DNA from 2 places in the [Clostridium] celerecrescens 18A genome. Region 2 is predicted to be linked to the other one. Evidence: riboswitches for the same ligand, from Rfam matches in the RefSeq annotation. Region 2 holds a riboswitch; the other holds the start of a gene.
The links. A riboswitch is a leader RNA that binds a small molecule or an ion and turns the genes downstream of it on or off. The one in region 2 is predicted to bind glycine.
Positions count from the first base shown of each region.

Region 1: linked by a shared signal. The riboswitch ahead of H171_RS21625 (alanine/glycine:cation symporter family protein) and the one ahead of gcvT (glycine cleavage system aminomethyltransferase GcvT) in region 2 are both predicted to bind glycine.

Region 1 covers NZ_PGET01000001.1:4,733,604-4,741,621, forward strand. The annotation lists gene H171_RS21605 (AraC family transcriptional regulator) at 1-452, opposite strand, end outside; gene H171_RS21610 (ABC transporter substrate-binding protein) at 689-1,999, shown strand; gene H171_RS21615 (carbohydrate ABC transporter permease) at 2,081-2,986, shown strand; gene H171_RS21620 (carbohydrate ABC transporter permease) at 2,999-3,874, shown strand; gene H171_RS21625 (alanine/glycine:cation symporter family protein) at 3,990-5,375, opposite strand; glycine riboswitch at 5,481-5,573, opposite strand; SAM riboswitch class I at 5,787-5,915, shown strand; gene metK (methionine adenosyltransferase) at 6,005-7,192, shown strand; gene H171_RS21635 (PTS mannitol transporter subunit IICB) at 7,514-8,018, shown strand, end outside.
Region 2 covers NZ_PGET01000001.1:2,375,020-2,383,037, forward strand. The annotation lists gene gcvPA (aminomethyl-transferring glycine dehydrogenase subunit GcvPA) at 1-1,096, opposite strand, end outside; gene gcvH (glycine cleavage system protein GcvH) at 1,110-1,493, opposite strand; gene gcvT (glycine cleavage system aminomethyltransferase GcvT) at 1,519-2,601, opposite strand; glycine riboswitch at 2,766-2,848, opposite strand; gene H171_RS11065 (sensor histidine kinase) at 3,207-4,532, shown strand; gene H171_RS11070 (diguanylate cyclase) at 4,545-6,308, opposite strand; gene H171_RS11075 (helix-turn-helix transcriptional regulator) at 6,824-7,714, shown strand; gene H171_RS11080 (ABC transporter ATP-binding protein) at 7,758-8,018, opposite strand, start outside.

The DNA.
Region 1 (8,018 bases), 2.4 Mb from region 2:
TGCTCTGCCGCAAAGGGCCCGTGGTCCTTTCGTACCAGCACTTCCTGATAGGGATCGTCAAGTCTTCCTTCAAAGCACAATCGTGCTTCCGCAATGATCCGCGCCAGAAGCTCCTGCTCTTCCTGCCCCACCTTTAAGATCTGCTCCTTAAAAAACGCCATATGAGGGGATTGGCAGTCAAACCCAATGACCACAAGGTTGGGAGCAATGATCCCATTGGCTAAAACCCTGTGGAATTCATTTGGCTGATGGAAAATAACCTCTCCTTTTTGAAGCGTAAGCCGTTCATGATCAGCTACCACATCCACTTCTCCCTTATCGACACAAAGCAGTTCCCAAAAGTTATGAGATTCCCCCGCAAACGTGAAGTCGCTCATATATTCAAAATAATGGATGCTGATGATCCGGTGTATGGTCACTTCTTCTGTTAATTCCGTATACTTATATTTCATACTTTTCCCCCTGGTTTCATAGACTAAATGCTTCTGCCTTTACAAATGCTATATTGTGCAAATAGTATATAATTTACCTGTATTTTAACTTCTTATTATGAAAAAAGCAAATGATAAAAATCTAAATTGTTAAAAATGATGACCTTTTGTACAAAGCATTTTGCCCAAAAGTATAATAATATAGATTCACCAAGAACATCTGACGGAAAAGTCAGATAACATAGGGAGGTAAAATTATGAAAAGACGTTTTATGGGTATTATGCTAAGTGCGGTCATGGCTGCCGGCCTTCTGGCAGGATGTGCAGGAGGGGCCACCACTGCTACCACAGCTGCTGCGGCTGGCGGAGCGGCCACGGATGCACCGAAGGAAACGGCTGCAGGCGGCGGAGAAGGGCTTATTTACTGGTCCATGTGGGAAGCAACAGAGCCTCAGGGCCAGGCAATCCAGATGGCAATTGACAAATTCACTGCAGATACAGGAGTGAAGGTAGATGTTCAGTTTAAGGGACGTACGGGAATCCGTGAAGGTCTGCAGCCGGCTTTGGATGCGGGAACTAACATTGACTTATTTGACGAGGATATTGACCGTGTAAATACCACATGGGGACAGTACTTAATGGATCTGGAGGATTTAGTAAAGACTTCCGGCTACGAAGCCAACGCTAATGCAGGTTTAATGAGTGCTTGCCGGGAAGTGGGAGATGGAACATTAAAATCCATTCCTTACCAGCCCAATGTATTTGCATTTTTCTATAATCAGACTATTTTCGATGAGGCGGGAATCAAGGAAGTGCCAAAGACCTGGGAAGAGCTTGATGCAGCTTGCCAGAAGATCAAGGATGCGGGCTATACTCCCATAACCTGTGATGACGCTTACATAACAGCCATGTTTGGCTATCATATGTCCAGACTTTTAGGCGAACCGGGAACAGAAGCTGTTGTAAAGGAAGGCAAGTGGGATGACCCGGCAGTCCTTAAAACAGCTCAGGCTTATGAAGTCTTTGCACAGAAAGGGTATTTTTCAGAAACCATTGCTTCCAACGTATGGCCTGCTGGACAGAACCAGGAACTTGCGCTTGGAACAGCAGCCATGTATTTAAACGGCTCCTGGCTTCCAAATGAAGTAAAGGATATGGCAGGAGAAGACTTTAAATGGGGCTGCTTCAGCTATCCGGCGGTGGAAGGCGGAAAAGATGGTACCAATGCGTCCAACTATGGCGCTCAGGTTCTGGCGATCAATAAGAATTCCCAAAATGGTGAAAATGCATTTAAGCTGATAGAATACATCACTCAGGGAGAATTTGACAAGAAAATGTCCGAACTGTCAATGGGTATTCCGGCAGATTCCAGAAATGCAGAGTGGCCGGCGCAGCTTGCCAGTGTGAAGCCGGTTATGGAGAGCTTAAGCGTACGTTATCCATGGGCAGCCGGAGCAGAAGCCAATGCAGACTTAACACCGATTATTAAGGAGAACTTTATGAAGCTTTGCGGAGGATCCATTACAGCGGATGGGTTCGTGGATGCTCTTAAAGCAGCAGGCAAATAATCCGGATCAATAGATTTTTATGGTGGCACCGCTTTGGCGGTGTCACCCTGTAATTAAGGAAAGCCGGGGGAGGTATTTAACGTGAAGAAGAATAAGACAATGATTGCCGTATTTCTAACACCGGCAGTATTAATGTTTGTCCTTGTATTCCTTTATCCCATTGTCAGGACAATTTTTATGAGTTTCTTTAAAATTGAAGGAATCACGGACTCTATGACCAAGTGGCAGTTTACCGGATTGGCCAATTACAGCAAACTTGCGTCGACCAGCTTATTCCGTATTTCCATGTGGAATCTGTTCCGCATCTGGTTAATAGGCGGACTGGTTGTTATGTCTCTCGCTCTTTTGTTTGCGGTGATCCTCACCAGCGGAATACGTTTTAAAAGCTTTTTCAGGGCAATGATCTATCTTCCCAACGTAGTCAGTGCAGTCGCTCTTGCGACCATGTGGCTTCAGTATGTATACAGCCCTAAATTCGGTCTCCTTAAAAATGTATTTTCCGCCATAGGGCTTAAATACTTATCCAAAGTCCAGTGGCTTGATAATGATCATAAATTCATGGCCCTTCTGGTTGCCTACTGTTTTGGAATGGTGGGATATCACATGCTGATATTTGCTAGCGGAATCGAGCGGATCGGAGAGGACTACTATGAGGCAGCCACTCTGGATGGAGCAAATAAGGTAAACCAGTTCCGCTATATTACCCTTCCCTTGTTAAAAGGGGTATTCAAAACAAATATTACCATGTGGAGCGTTACATCGGTGGGATTTTTCGTCTGGTCCCAGCTGTTTTCAACGGTTACGGCGGATACCCAGACCATTACTCCCATGGTTTATATGTACATGATGATTTTTGGTGCCGGCAACAGCATGACCGAACGGAATGCAGGCCTTGGTGCGGCAATCGGTGTCCTCTTAAGCATCTGTGTGGTTGCTGTATTCCTGCTATGCAACAAACTGATAAAAGAGGATGATCTGGAATTCTAAGGAGGGGAATCTATGGCTAAAAAGAAAGGGTTTATGGAGCCATTTAACTGGAAAAGAGAGCTGAAGCTTTTACCGGGATATCTGATCCTTAGTGTTTGGATATTATTTACCATTGTATTGCTGGGCTGGGTGGTAGCTGCCAGCTTTTCTACGACAAAGGCCATATTTTCAGGCCGTGTCCTGTCCCAGGGAATTCATTTTGAAAACTATGCAAAGGCCTGGACCAATTCCAATGTGTCCGCTATCTTCTTTAATTCCCTGATGTATTCCGTTATTTCATGTACGCTTCTTGTTTTGATCTGTGCGCCTGCCGCATACGTATTGTCCCGCTTTCGCTTTGCAGGGAATAAAATGATCCAGACCAGCCTTGTGTCTGCCATGGGAGTGCCTGTGGTCATGATCGTTCTTCCCTTGTTCAGCCTGATTGCCGGAATGAACGTATTAAATAACTACATGGCAAACAAAGCGGTGCTGATATTTCTTTATGTGGGGATCAACGTTCCTTATACTACAATTTTTCTGCTGACATTTTTTGCCAATATCTCCAGGGCATACGAGGAAGCGGCCGCTATTGACGGCTGTCCTCCCATGAGGGCGTTCTGGCTGATCATGTTTCCCATGGCTCAGTCCGGGATCATTACGGTTACAATATTCAATTTTATTAATATATGGAATGAGTATTTCATTTCCCTCATTTTCGCCAACTCCGACAGGGTACGGCCGGTTGCGGTGGGGCTATATTCCATGATCAATTCCATGAAATATACGGGAGACTGGTCAGGAATGTTTGCATCCGTTATCATCGTATTTCTTCCTACTTTTATCCTTTATATCTTTTTGTCGGAGAAAATCATTGCCGGAATTACTGGGGGCGGAGTCAAAGGCTAATGACTTTATTGGAAAAAATATAAAAAACCTCCTGCTATCCGTGGGACTGTAAGATAATTCTTTTAATGAAAGAATTATTTACCCAGCCCAGGAAAGGCAGGAGGTTTTTAAGTTGTTATTTATCTATGACCGGAATCGGAGTTTCGTCCCTTTCGTCTAAGTGGTTCAGATAGTACTTTGTATCTTTTGCCACAACACCCGATAGAAGCAGAACAGCCACAAGATTGGGAATCGCCATCAGTGCGTTTAGGATGTCTGAAATCGTCCACACCAGATCCAGAGACAGCACAGGGCCGACAACTACGATTGACACGAAGATGATTTTATAGGGCAGCATCCCCTTGGAGCCGAATAAGTACTCGCAGCATCGTTCCCCGTAATAAGACCAGCCAAGAATGGTGGAATAAGCAAAGGTAATGATGCCGACGACTAAGATCACCGGGCCAAGAACAGGAATCTGACTGAAAGCGGCAGTGGTCATCTGGCCGCCGTTTTGTATCATATCCATATTGATGTCCGGGTTCTTCATTATAGTTGAAACAAGAACCAGACCGGTCATAAGGCAGACGACAACCGTGTCCCAGAAGGTGCCGGTTGAGGAAACCAGCGCCTGACGCACTGGATTCCTTGTTTGTGCAGCCGAAGCTACTAACGGAGCGGAACCCATACCGGACTCATTGGAAAATAAGCCCCGGGCAATGCCGTACTGCATGGCAAGCATAATGCCCCGGCCAACCAGACCGCCTGCGACCGCTCCGGGCCGGAAGGCCAGGGTTACAATCACCTTCAGTGCAGGAATGATGAAGTCAGCGTTGATGCCAAGAATGATCAGACAGCCTGCCACATAGAAGGCCGCCATAAATGGTACAAGCTTTTCACATACTGTTGCGATGGACTTGATGCCGCCGATAATAACCACAGCGGTAATCACACCGAAGACAAGGCCGATTGCAATGCGCGGAATCGGCAGCGGTACATTGTTTTCAATAATCTCAGCGATAGCGTTGATCTGAGTCCCGCTTCCAATACCAAAGGAAGCAAACAAGGCGAACAGTGCAAAGAGTACGCCCAGCCACTTTAAGCCCAGTGCTCGCTCCAGTGCATACATGGCACCTCCCTGCATTCGTCCATCCTTCGTCTGCACACGATATTTAACTGCAATCAGGGATTCTGAATATTTGGTTGCAATGCCGAATACGCCGGTGAGCCAGCACCAGAGAACAGCACCTGGGCCGCCTAAGAACACTGCCGTACCCACGCCCACAATATTGCCGGTACCGATGGTGGAGGCAAGGGCAGTAGTCAGCGCCTGAAATTGGCTGACCTCTCCTGGTGAATCAGGGTCTTTTGTAACAGACAGCTTAATGGCTGTAAAGGTTTTACGCTGGATAAAGCCTGTGCGCACGGTCAAAAATAAGTGAGTGCCAAACAGAAGTACAATCATGGGTATCCCCCAAATTGCTGAGTCCAGCTTGTTGAAAAGTTCAGTAACTGCTTGCATTGTTATCTACTTCCCTTCCTTCGTATTTTTTGATAAAAAAAAGAGTGGGATATACTCCCACTCACAAAAAAACAGAGATCATGCGATATTCCAAAAAAAGGGAAACAATCGCCTCTGTCCTTTTGCCTGAGAGTTTCGCGCCTAAGCGCTTGCCCCTTCGGCCCCTGCATAGCTGCAGATGTCTCCAGAGTGCCATCCGTCCATGGTCTGCGCTGGGCGCATTCCACAGATTTCATTTGGCGAACATTTAAAGAATAGCGTCATTATACATTATGGATTAAATTTTTGCAAGAACTTTATCCATGGATGCATTGGAATAGAATTCCCTTGACAGCCGTTTTTAAATACGATAAAATATACATGCACTAGAAACAGCTTACAATTGAATAACAAATGAAAAGTACGTAATATCCCTTATTCAGAGTGATGGAGATACAAAGGATCTGTGAAGTCACGGCAACCCCGACCGGAAATGATGGCCTTGGCCAGAAATGAGCGGCTGGAAGGTGCCAACCTGAGCGAGAAATCGAGCAATAAGAGGATTTGATACATTGTTGAATCAAGTCCGCATTGCTGCGGACTTTTCTTTTTGTTATTCCCCCATGTGATATTAAGGAGGAAATGACAACATGGAAAAATTATTATTTACATCCGAATCCGTTACAGAAGGACATCCGGATAAAATGTGTGACCAAATCTCTGATGCGATTTTGGATGAGATGTTAAAGCAGGATCCTATGAGCCGTGTGGCTTGTGAAACCTGCTGTACCACAGGTCTTGTTATGGTTATGGGAGAAATAACGACCCATGCCTACGTAGACATTCAGAAGGTGGTACGGGAAACCGTAAGGGAAATCGGTTATGACCGTGCAAAATACGGATTTGACTGCGATACCTGCGGCGTGATCGTAGCTTTGGACGAGCAGTCTGCTGACATTGCCTTAGGCGTTGACCGGGCCCTGGAAGCAAAGGAACACAAGATGTCTGATGAAGAGATCGACGCTATTGGAGCAGGAGACCAGGGTATGATGTTTGGCTTTGCCAGCAATGAAACTGAGGAGTATATGCCATATCCCATCGCCCTTGCCCATAAACTGGCCCTTCGGCTTACAAAGGTACGCAAGGATGGAACCCTTACTTACCTTCGTCCCGACGGAAAGACCCAGGTAACTGTGGAATATGATGAGAACGGCAATCCTCTCCGCTTAGATGCAGTGGTTTTATCCACTCAGCATGATGAGAATGTGAGCCAGGAGCAGATTCACACGGATATTAAAAAGTATGTTTTTGATGAAGTTCTGCCTGCAGAGCTGGTGGATGAGAAGACCAATTTCTTCATTAATCCTACGGGACGCTTTGTAATCGGCGGACCTCACGGGGACAGCGGCCTGACCGGCCGTAAGATCATCGTAGATACCTACGGCGGTTATGCACGCCACGGCGGCGGAGCATTCTCCGGTAAGGACTGCACAAAGGTAGACCGTTCCGCTGCTTATGCGGCACGTTATGTTGCAAAGAACATCGTAGCAGCAGGACTGGCTGACAAGTGTGAGATCCAGCTTTCCTATGCCATCGGTGTGGCACATCCTACTTCCGTTATGGTAGATACTTTCGGAACCGGAAAATTAAGCAATGAAAAGCTTGTGGAGATCATCAGGGAAAACTTTGACCTGCGTCCTGCAGGAATCATCAAGATGCTGGATTTACGCCGCCCGATCTACAAACAGACGGCTGCTTACGGACATTTTGGTAGAAATGACTTAGACTTACCATGGGAGAAGCTTGATAAAGTTTCACTTCTTAAAAAATATTTATAATCTTCATGCATAAGAAAGATGCCGTAAAATCAGCTGGTCTACAGCTGCCTTGCGGCATCTTTTTTCTGTTGGTATATACAGTCAGACCAATTCTCAGGGCAATACGCTCACTGATTGGAGGGAATCTAAGGAAACAATGGGATAAGGGGTCTAGACTCTTTAGGGTTTGGCACTAAAACTAGCGCCAAATCCTAGTTTCTTCCTGTTGAATTCTTAAGTTGACATTGATTATAATAAGGCTAACGAAAGGAATTGATTGGCCAATCATACCTTACACGGATCATGCAGTAAATACTATATAATTAAGTGAGGGTATGTAATATGAAAGAGAAGGTACAAGTATTTGGCCGCTTTTTAAGCGGTATGGTAATGCCGAACATCGGTGCATTTATTGCATGGGGACTGATTACGGCATTGTTTATTCCGACCGGCTGGTATCCAAATGAAGCAATTGGTGCCCTGGTCTCCCCTATGGTTTCCATGCTGCTGCCGCTTCTTATTGCTTATACGGGCGGTTCAGCAGTCTACGGGCAACGGGGCGGCGTTATCGGAGCAATCACAGCTATGGGCGTGATTGTTGGTTCCAGTATTCCTATGTTTATGGGGGCGATGATCGTAGGACCTGTCAGTGCCTGGGTGATTAAACAGTTTGACCGGAAGATCGAGAGCAAGATCCCAGCCGGATTTGAGATGCTGGTAAATAACTTTTCCCTCGGGATCATCGGTGCCATCCTGACGGCAATCGCCTTAAAGGGAGTTGCTCCTTTTGTTGAGGTGATGAACCGGGTGATGGAGTCCGGAGTTGGTTTCTTTGTGGATCACAGGC
Region 2 (8,018 bases):
CCAATTGCTCCGCCATGTAATGAGCTTTTGACATACATTGAATGGCTGTCTGCTTCAGTCCTTCTGCCCCCATCGCGGATAAATAAACGGACACTGCCAATGCACAAAGCGCCTGGTTTGAGCAGACGTTACTTAATGCTTTTTCTCTTCGGATATGCTGTTCCCTTGCCTGAAGGGTTAAGACGTAGCCTGTCTTTCCGTTGGAATCAACGGTTTCACCAACGATCCTTCCCGGAAGTTTTCTGATCAATTCTTTCGTACATGCCATAAAGCCGATATATGGTCCGCCGAATGATAATGGCAATCCAAGGGGCTGCCCCTCTCCCACTGAAATATCAGCACCGTATTCTATCGGCGTCTTAATGATTCCCAAAGAAATAGGATTCACGCCCATGATATAGCGGGCATTGGCTTCCTTTGCTATGCTACCGATCTCTTCTGCCGGTTCCAGACTGCCGTAATAATTTGGATTCTGAATGTAAACACATGCGGCCTGGCTATCCAAATGTTCTTTCAGAAAATCCAGATCTGTTATACCGTCTTTTTCTGGAATAACCGTCAGCTCCATCCCGTTTCCAAAACAATAAGTCTTTATGGTTTCTATTACCTGAGGATGAGCCGCTGCGGAAACAAATGCCCTGTTTTTCTTTCTGTCCCTGCACATAGCTACTGCTTCAGCCGCCGCAGACGCACCGTCATATACGGAGGCATTGGCCACATCCATTCCTGTAATCTCACAGATCATTGTCTGGTATTCATATATGGATTGTAAGATTCCCTGGCTCATTTCCGCCTGATACGGGGTATAGGCAGTGTACAGGGTTTCTTTGGATATCACGCTTTTTACAATGGAAGGAATGTAATGCTTGTAAGCACCTGCTCCTCTGAAAATAACTGGAAACACCGTATTTTTTGCTGCAATGCCTTCCATCTTTTTATTTACTTCCATTTCAGACATTCCGTTAGGAAGATTCAATCCATCCTTTAATAAAACTTCCTGAGGAAGCTGCCCAAAAAGGTCTTCTATGCTCTCAATTCCGATCGCTGACAGCATTTCTTTTCTATCATGGTCGGTTGCCGGTACAAATGAACCCATATGCAGATCTCCTTTATTCCATTTCTTTTTTAACAAGTTCTTCGTATTCCTCAGGACTTAAGAATTCTTCTTTATCCGTAATATCGGTGATCTTCACAAACCAGGCTTCATAAGGAGCCTCATTGATCTTTTCCGGTGAGTCTAAAAGTTCTTCATTGATTTCCGATACAACTCCGGTTACCGGACAATATACATCGGAAACAGCCTTAACAGATTCCACATCAGCAAATACTTCACCGGCTGTCGTATCGTCGCCTTCTTCCGGAAGATTGACGAAAACAAGCTCTCCCAATGATTGCTGGGCATGATCCGTAAGCCCGACCAAAGCTGTTGTTTCATCTTCAAACTTTACCCATTCATGTGTCTTGGTGTAAACCAGATCCCCTAATACTTTCATAATTAATTCTCCTTTTCCTTGTGGATTATTTTGATTTTTTATAAAATGGAAGGGTAACCACTTCCGCTTCTACTTCTCTTCCCCGGACGATTACCGTTACCTTCGTACCTGCTTTAGTATATTCTTTATCCAGGATAGCCATGGCTGCCGGATAGCCCAGATATGGGCAATGGGTTCCCGATGTTGTAAAGCCTGCCTTCTTCCCGTCTGCAAGAACCTCTTCCTGTTCCCGGATGATTCCCCGTCCGGTTACCTTTAGGCCCACTCGTTTTCTTGTGAGAGAATCTTTGTTCGGCAAATGGCTTTTTCCAATAAAGTCTTCCTTCTGCATCTTCACTGCAAACCCAAGGCCGATTTCCACCGGATTAATATCATCATTCATTTCATGTCCGTATAACGGCATGCCGGCCTCCAGCCTCAGAGTGTCTCTGGCCCCCAGCCCGCAGGGGATCAGTTCATATTCCCTGCCTGCTTCCATGAGCGTTTCCCACATTGTCTCAGCATATGCATTGTCTAAATAAAGCTCAAAACCATCCTCCCCTGTATAACCGGTTCTGGATACCATACATGTGATCCCGGCCACTTTACCATCAAAAACTGCATGGTAGTATTTATCAGGTATATCTGTGGTCAGTTTCATAAGTATTTCCTGTGATCTGGGACCCTGCAGGGCGATTTGTGTGATTTTATCAGAAATGTCTTCAAACACCACTTCTCCTAATTTATGTTCCAGCATCCACTGATAATCCTTTTCTTTATTGGACGCATTCACAACGATAAAGTACTCCTCTTCTTTTTTCTTATAAACAATCAGATCATCCACCGTTCCCCCGTGCTCATTGCACATGGGACTGTATCTTGCCTGTCCGATCTCCATATCGGTAAAATCATTGGTCAGCAGCTGATTAAGATTTTCAAGTGCATCTTTCCCCTTACAAATGATCTCTCCCATGTGAGAGACATCAAATAGCCCTGCCCTTGTTCTTACTGCCATATGCTCCTTTATGATCCCCTCTTCATACTGGATGGGAAGAAGATACCCGGCAAAAGGGACCATCTTGCCGTGATACTTAAGATGCATTTCATAAAGCGGTGTTTTAAGTTCCATGTTTTAATCCTCCTTAAATAATTTATATGATAATATAGGAACATCATCCGTTTATATGCACAAAAAAAGGCAGAAAGAAATATTCCTATAGGATATTCCTGTCTGCCTCTGTCCTTTTACCTGAAAGATTAACTTCGTCGGTACATAAATGTTCTCCAGAGTTACGTCCGAATCCGATCCTTTTGCCTGAGAGTTTCTGCCTTCCCCTTCGGCGGCACAGGTTTGTGCTCTCTCTCTGATTCATCATCCGTTATTTATTATTGATATTATCAGAGTATTTTAGCACTGTCAATCATTTTTTACATGACCTTTTAGAATGATTCTGACAACTATGATGCTGTCTTTCATGGCACCCCCAAACAATCTCTGAAATCATCCTTTTTGTTAAAATCATAACAAGGAAAATGGTGCGCTCGATGTTATTGCAGCACAAGAAATGATCATAGATGGAATGTAAATTAAAGGTATCATGTGTTATACTACTAATGTCTATTTGTAGGAAACGTGTAGTATAATCTGTTCCCATCTAAAGTCTATGGACTTTGGAGAACCTATCGATTACCATTGGATTAAAATGAAAACCCCTTAAAGGAGGAAAAATAGGCATGCAGCTGCTTGAACTCGTTTTAATGCTTATTATTTATGATATTTATTTTTTTAGCTATTTCAAAAATATGTTTCCGGTCAAAAGAAACCATTTGCTTTTTTATGCGGCTGCAGTTTTCATCAATATCAGCATTACTTTACCGGCCTATCTGTTTCTGGATCATCGGGTCGCTGTCTTTTTTATAATGGGTTCGATTATGCTAGACATTATTCTGCTGTTTCGTGTAAACCGGGTACAGATTATTTTTGCCGGCAGCGTCTACATGTATTCTATCTATAGCAGCAGAGGAATTATCTGTTCGATCTATTCGATGGTTCTGCATACCAGCATCCAGGATGTCCTGCAGAATGATAAATATTATAATGCGGTAACAGCATTATCCGTATTACTATCTATACTGAGCATCACGTTTGTCCGTAAGAAAATCGTTCCGGATAACAAGGCAAGGTATGCGTTTACTAACAATGAGCAGCTTGGTTTTACCGTCGTCTGCCTGATCAGCCAATTGTTTTTTCTTATGTTTATTAACGATGGGCGCTTTTATAATGAAATCAAATCTACCTGGTATTCTGCTTTATATTTTGGAGCCAGCATTATAAGTAAACTATGTATGCAATTTGTTTTTCACCATACTGCCAAGGTGGTAGAATTACTTGAATACGAGCTGCATACACGCAAGCTGCAGGAGCAGCTGTCCAGTCAAGTGCGGCATTATCAATCGTACCGCAAGTTTACGGAAAGCTACCGCAAATTCCGCCATGATTATAAGAACATGATGACTTCCGTTAAAGTCTTAATGAACAACAATGAATATGAGAAAGCGGCACGTATGCTGGATGATATCCATGACACGATGCAAAGGGAGGTACTTATTCATAAAACTTATTCTGATAATATTCTGTTGGATGCTATCCTGCAGGACGCTGCCAATGCCTGCGGAGAAAAGAGCATCCGTTTTTCAGCACACGCACTTCTTCCTAAAGATGTACGGATGTCGGAGCTGGACATTGTCCGTATTTTTTCAAACACAATCGATAATGCCATAGAAGCCTGCAGTAAAATATCAGATGAAGAACGCTTTATTGAAATTGCAGGCGCCGGAACTCGGGAGTGGGCAACAATTGAGATAGCTAATTCTTTTAACGGCGAATTGTCCCTATCAGGAGGCCATCTGACAACTACAAAAGTAGATAAGGAGATTCACGGATTTGGACTGCATATCATAAAGGAAGCGGTTGAAGGCCTTGGAGGTCTGGTAATAATAGATCCGGATCAGGAAAAAAGAATATTTAAAATCAGGATCTGTATCCCCAGAAGCTCATAATTGGGGATTTGCTTATCGGCCGTCTCTAATCCGCGAATATTTGGAGTTTTTATTATTGTACATAGAACTGTCAGCGGCGGCGACTGCAGCCTCCACACTATCAAACATGGTAAAATCGACGATTCCATAACTAAAGGATAATGAGTGGCCGGTATCGTTCCCGGACTTTGCTTTTAAGTCTTCCTGTATCTCACGAATTACTGCATCAGCATTCATAACATCGCATGCAAGCAGAACAAGAAATTCATCCCCACCCCACCGGCAAACCATATCCTCTTTGCGGATGCGCCTGGAAATGGCACGGGCAACCGTGTTAATTGCCTCATCACCCACAGCATGCCCGTAAATGTCATTTATAGGCTTTAAACCATCCATATCAATAAAGCATAAAGACGCAGCAGGTTTCGTCAACTGAATCGCACCGTGCGTCTTATGCAGCATCTTGACACCCCATTCTCGGTTAGATACGCCGGTCAGAACATCCGTCGAAGCAAAATAGTGCAATTGCTCCTCATACTTTTTCCTCAGGGTAATATCGATCGCTACTTCAAAATGAGCCAAAGTACCGTCTACCCAGCGGATGACAGAATCTTTGACCCAGTACCAGTTGCCGGTGATTGTATTCTGATGCTCATATTCTTTCACTCCCTTATCAGGAGCACAGCCGTTGTATTGAAGCTTAGGAATCGGACAAAAAGGGCAAGGACCATTCATACCCTTTTGCAGCACCTCCCAGCATTTTCTGCCCAACAGTCCTTCCGATTTAACACCCAGTTGTTCGGAAAGGGTCCTGTTGACAAATTTAAGTTCAAAGGTTTCCATATCATTTACATAGATGATAGAGTCAATATTGTCGCTGATCGTCTGCAGTACCTCATAGCTGCGGATAATCTCAGTTTCCTCGTTGCGCCTGATAATTAATGAGGATATGACACTGCCTACCCCTTTTAAAAACATCAGCTCTTTGTAGCTCCATAGCCGTGTTTTAACGCAGTCGTCATAGCCGATAAATCCTATCGACATATCCTGTTGGAATAACGGCAGTATAGCAAGCGCTTTGATTCCCTGCGGCTCCAGTATGGCCCTGTCCTTTTCAGTAAGCGTACTTACATCATCGGAAACATACAGGCCAGAGGGGTCTACTATGATATCATAGCTATAGTCATCTTTGCATAGGTTTTGTAAATCCTGTATCGCAGGTTCTACGCCCGGTGCGCACCACTCATAGGTATTGCGTGTGTAATTATTAAAAAGATCCTCAAAAATATACACACGGCTGACACCAATATATTCACCCACTCGGGATAGAATCATCTGCACAGCCTGATTTATATCCGTGGAGTGGTAAGATGTATTCAAAACATAGGCTAAAATATCATTATATTCATTCGACAAATCACAGTCTGATTCGTCATAATATATGTATATTATGATATATTTCGACTCTTCAAGGTTTGCAATGTTTGCGGCAATTTTTACGGGAATAACTCCCGCTTCAGGTGACATCAGTTTTAATGAGTACTGGCTAAGAGAGCTGGCATGTTCGAGCGTCTGCCGGATATTATCCTGATCCCCTTCATTCTGAAAACGCATTAATTGGCGGAGAGGAATATGTAAGGAGGAATCTGCGTCAGGTTTATCCAAAATGATTGACGGGTTAAGAAGCAGATATGCTTCCCGGTTGGCAAAGGATACCATCATATCATCTCCGTCCTCACATACAATGACAGGGATATTTATATCTTTATAAATATTTTCAAAAATAAACTTGTTCAACTTTAACTCCATTCCGCCGCTGCGCATGCGGCACCATAAATCTGGAATAAGCCTTTATAGCATATCTTATATTGTTAATTTAGCTTTAACCTTGATACACAATAAATACATTTTATTATCAGTATATAACAACGAAAGCCAGCTTTGTCTTTTCATGTACTTAATTTGTTTTTTTATGTTCTGAATTTATATTTTGCCACCCTGAAAAGTTTTCGTAATAAAAAGGCGCTCAAACAGAACCAGTATCCGTTCAAGCACCCTAATATTTTGTTGAATAGTGTTTTACTTCTTTGCAGCTTCCTTCTGCAAGCCGCCGTTACCATATCTCTGTACCTTATTCATAGTCTTCCGCTCTGGCATTAGGTAAGATTATTAATGTATCGAATCCCTATTCTTTTTTTGTTACAATAACTTAAATTCTGAAAGGAGAAAAACTATGTATTGTAACAATTGCAATTTTATATTACAATTTAAATAGTACACTGTACAATTTTAAAAATCAGGGAGGCATAGCCATGGATTCACCGATCAACCGGTATGATAAATATATCTATTCAAAAGACCGTATCGTACTAACGCAGCAGGAACTGAACCTGCCGGGTATACGACTGTTTGCCATGCACAATATCCACAATACGATCTTTCCTCTTATCCCCCATTATCATGAGAATGCATTTGAATTTACCTTTATATCCAAGGGAAGCATTTCCTTTCATATGCAGGAATCTGAATGTGAAGTATCCGGTGGAAATATCTTTATTTCTTTTCCTGGTGAAGTCCACGGCACAAGAGAAATTCCCATTTCCCTGAATGAGCAGTACCGGCTCCAGGTCGATATCAGCGATCCGAAGAACCTGTTATTTTTAAATGAGGAAACTGCAAAACAACTGATCCAAGATTTAAAAAGTATAAAGAGACATATCATATCCACGGATATCAAGGAAACCCGTCCCCTGCTTGATAAAGCCTTTGAGCTGGCCCTGTCCGAAGGAAGCCACTTACTGATTGCCGGATATCTGATTATATTCTTCCAGTTAATGATCGCGGCCTCCAAAGAGGACAGATATTATCTGACTCATGATATCGAAGCAGCAGTCCGGTTTGTGGATGATCACGTCACGGAAGAATTATCATTGCATACCCTGGCTGGAATCTGTAATCTGTCCGTTTCACAGTTTAAACAGAAATTCAAGCGGATCGTAGGCATCTCTCCGCGGAATTATATCAATAAGAAAAAAATTAACTTTTCAAAAATGCTGCTTCTCAAGGATATCCCTGTAACAGAGGTGGCTATGCAGTTGAATTTTAATACCAGCAGCTATTTCTCTACTGTTTTTAAAAAATATACAACAATGACTCCCAGCGAATACATACAAGCAGAACTTGGTGATAAGGAAACTGAATAGCGTATTGAGAAGATACTGTTATTTCCTTATTGGAATGTCAGTCTTATAGTGTCTTCCCCATCTGACTCATAACCATTTCATAATACCGGCCTTGCTCGTTCATCAGGCTTTGGTGATTTCCATTTTCCAGGATCTGCCCGTCCCCAATTACCATGATGTGGTCCGCATCGCGGATTGTTGAAAGACGATGGGCTATCAAAAAGCTGGTCCGGTTCTGCATGAGACTGACCAAAGCCTTTTGTATCTCTTTCTCTGTCTTGGTATCAACACTGCTTGTTGCTTCATCAAGGATCAAAATAGGGCT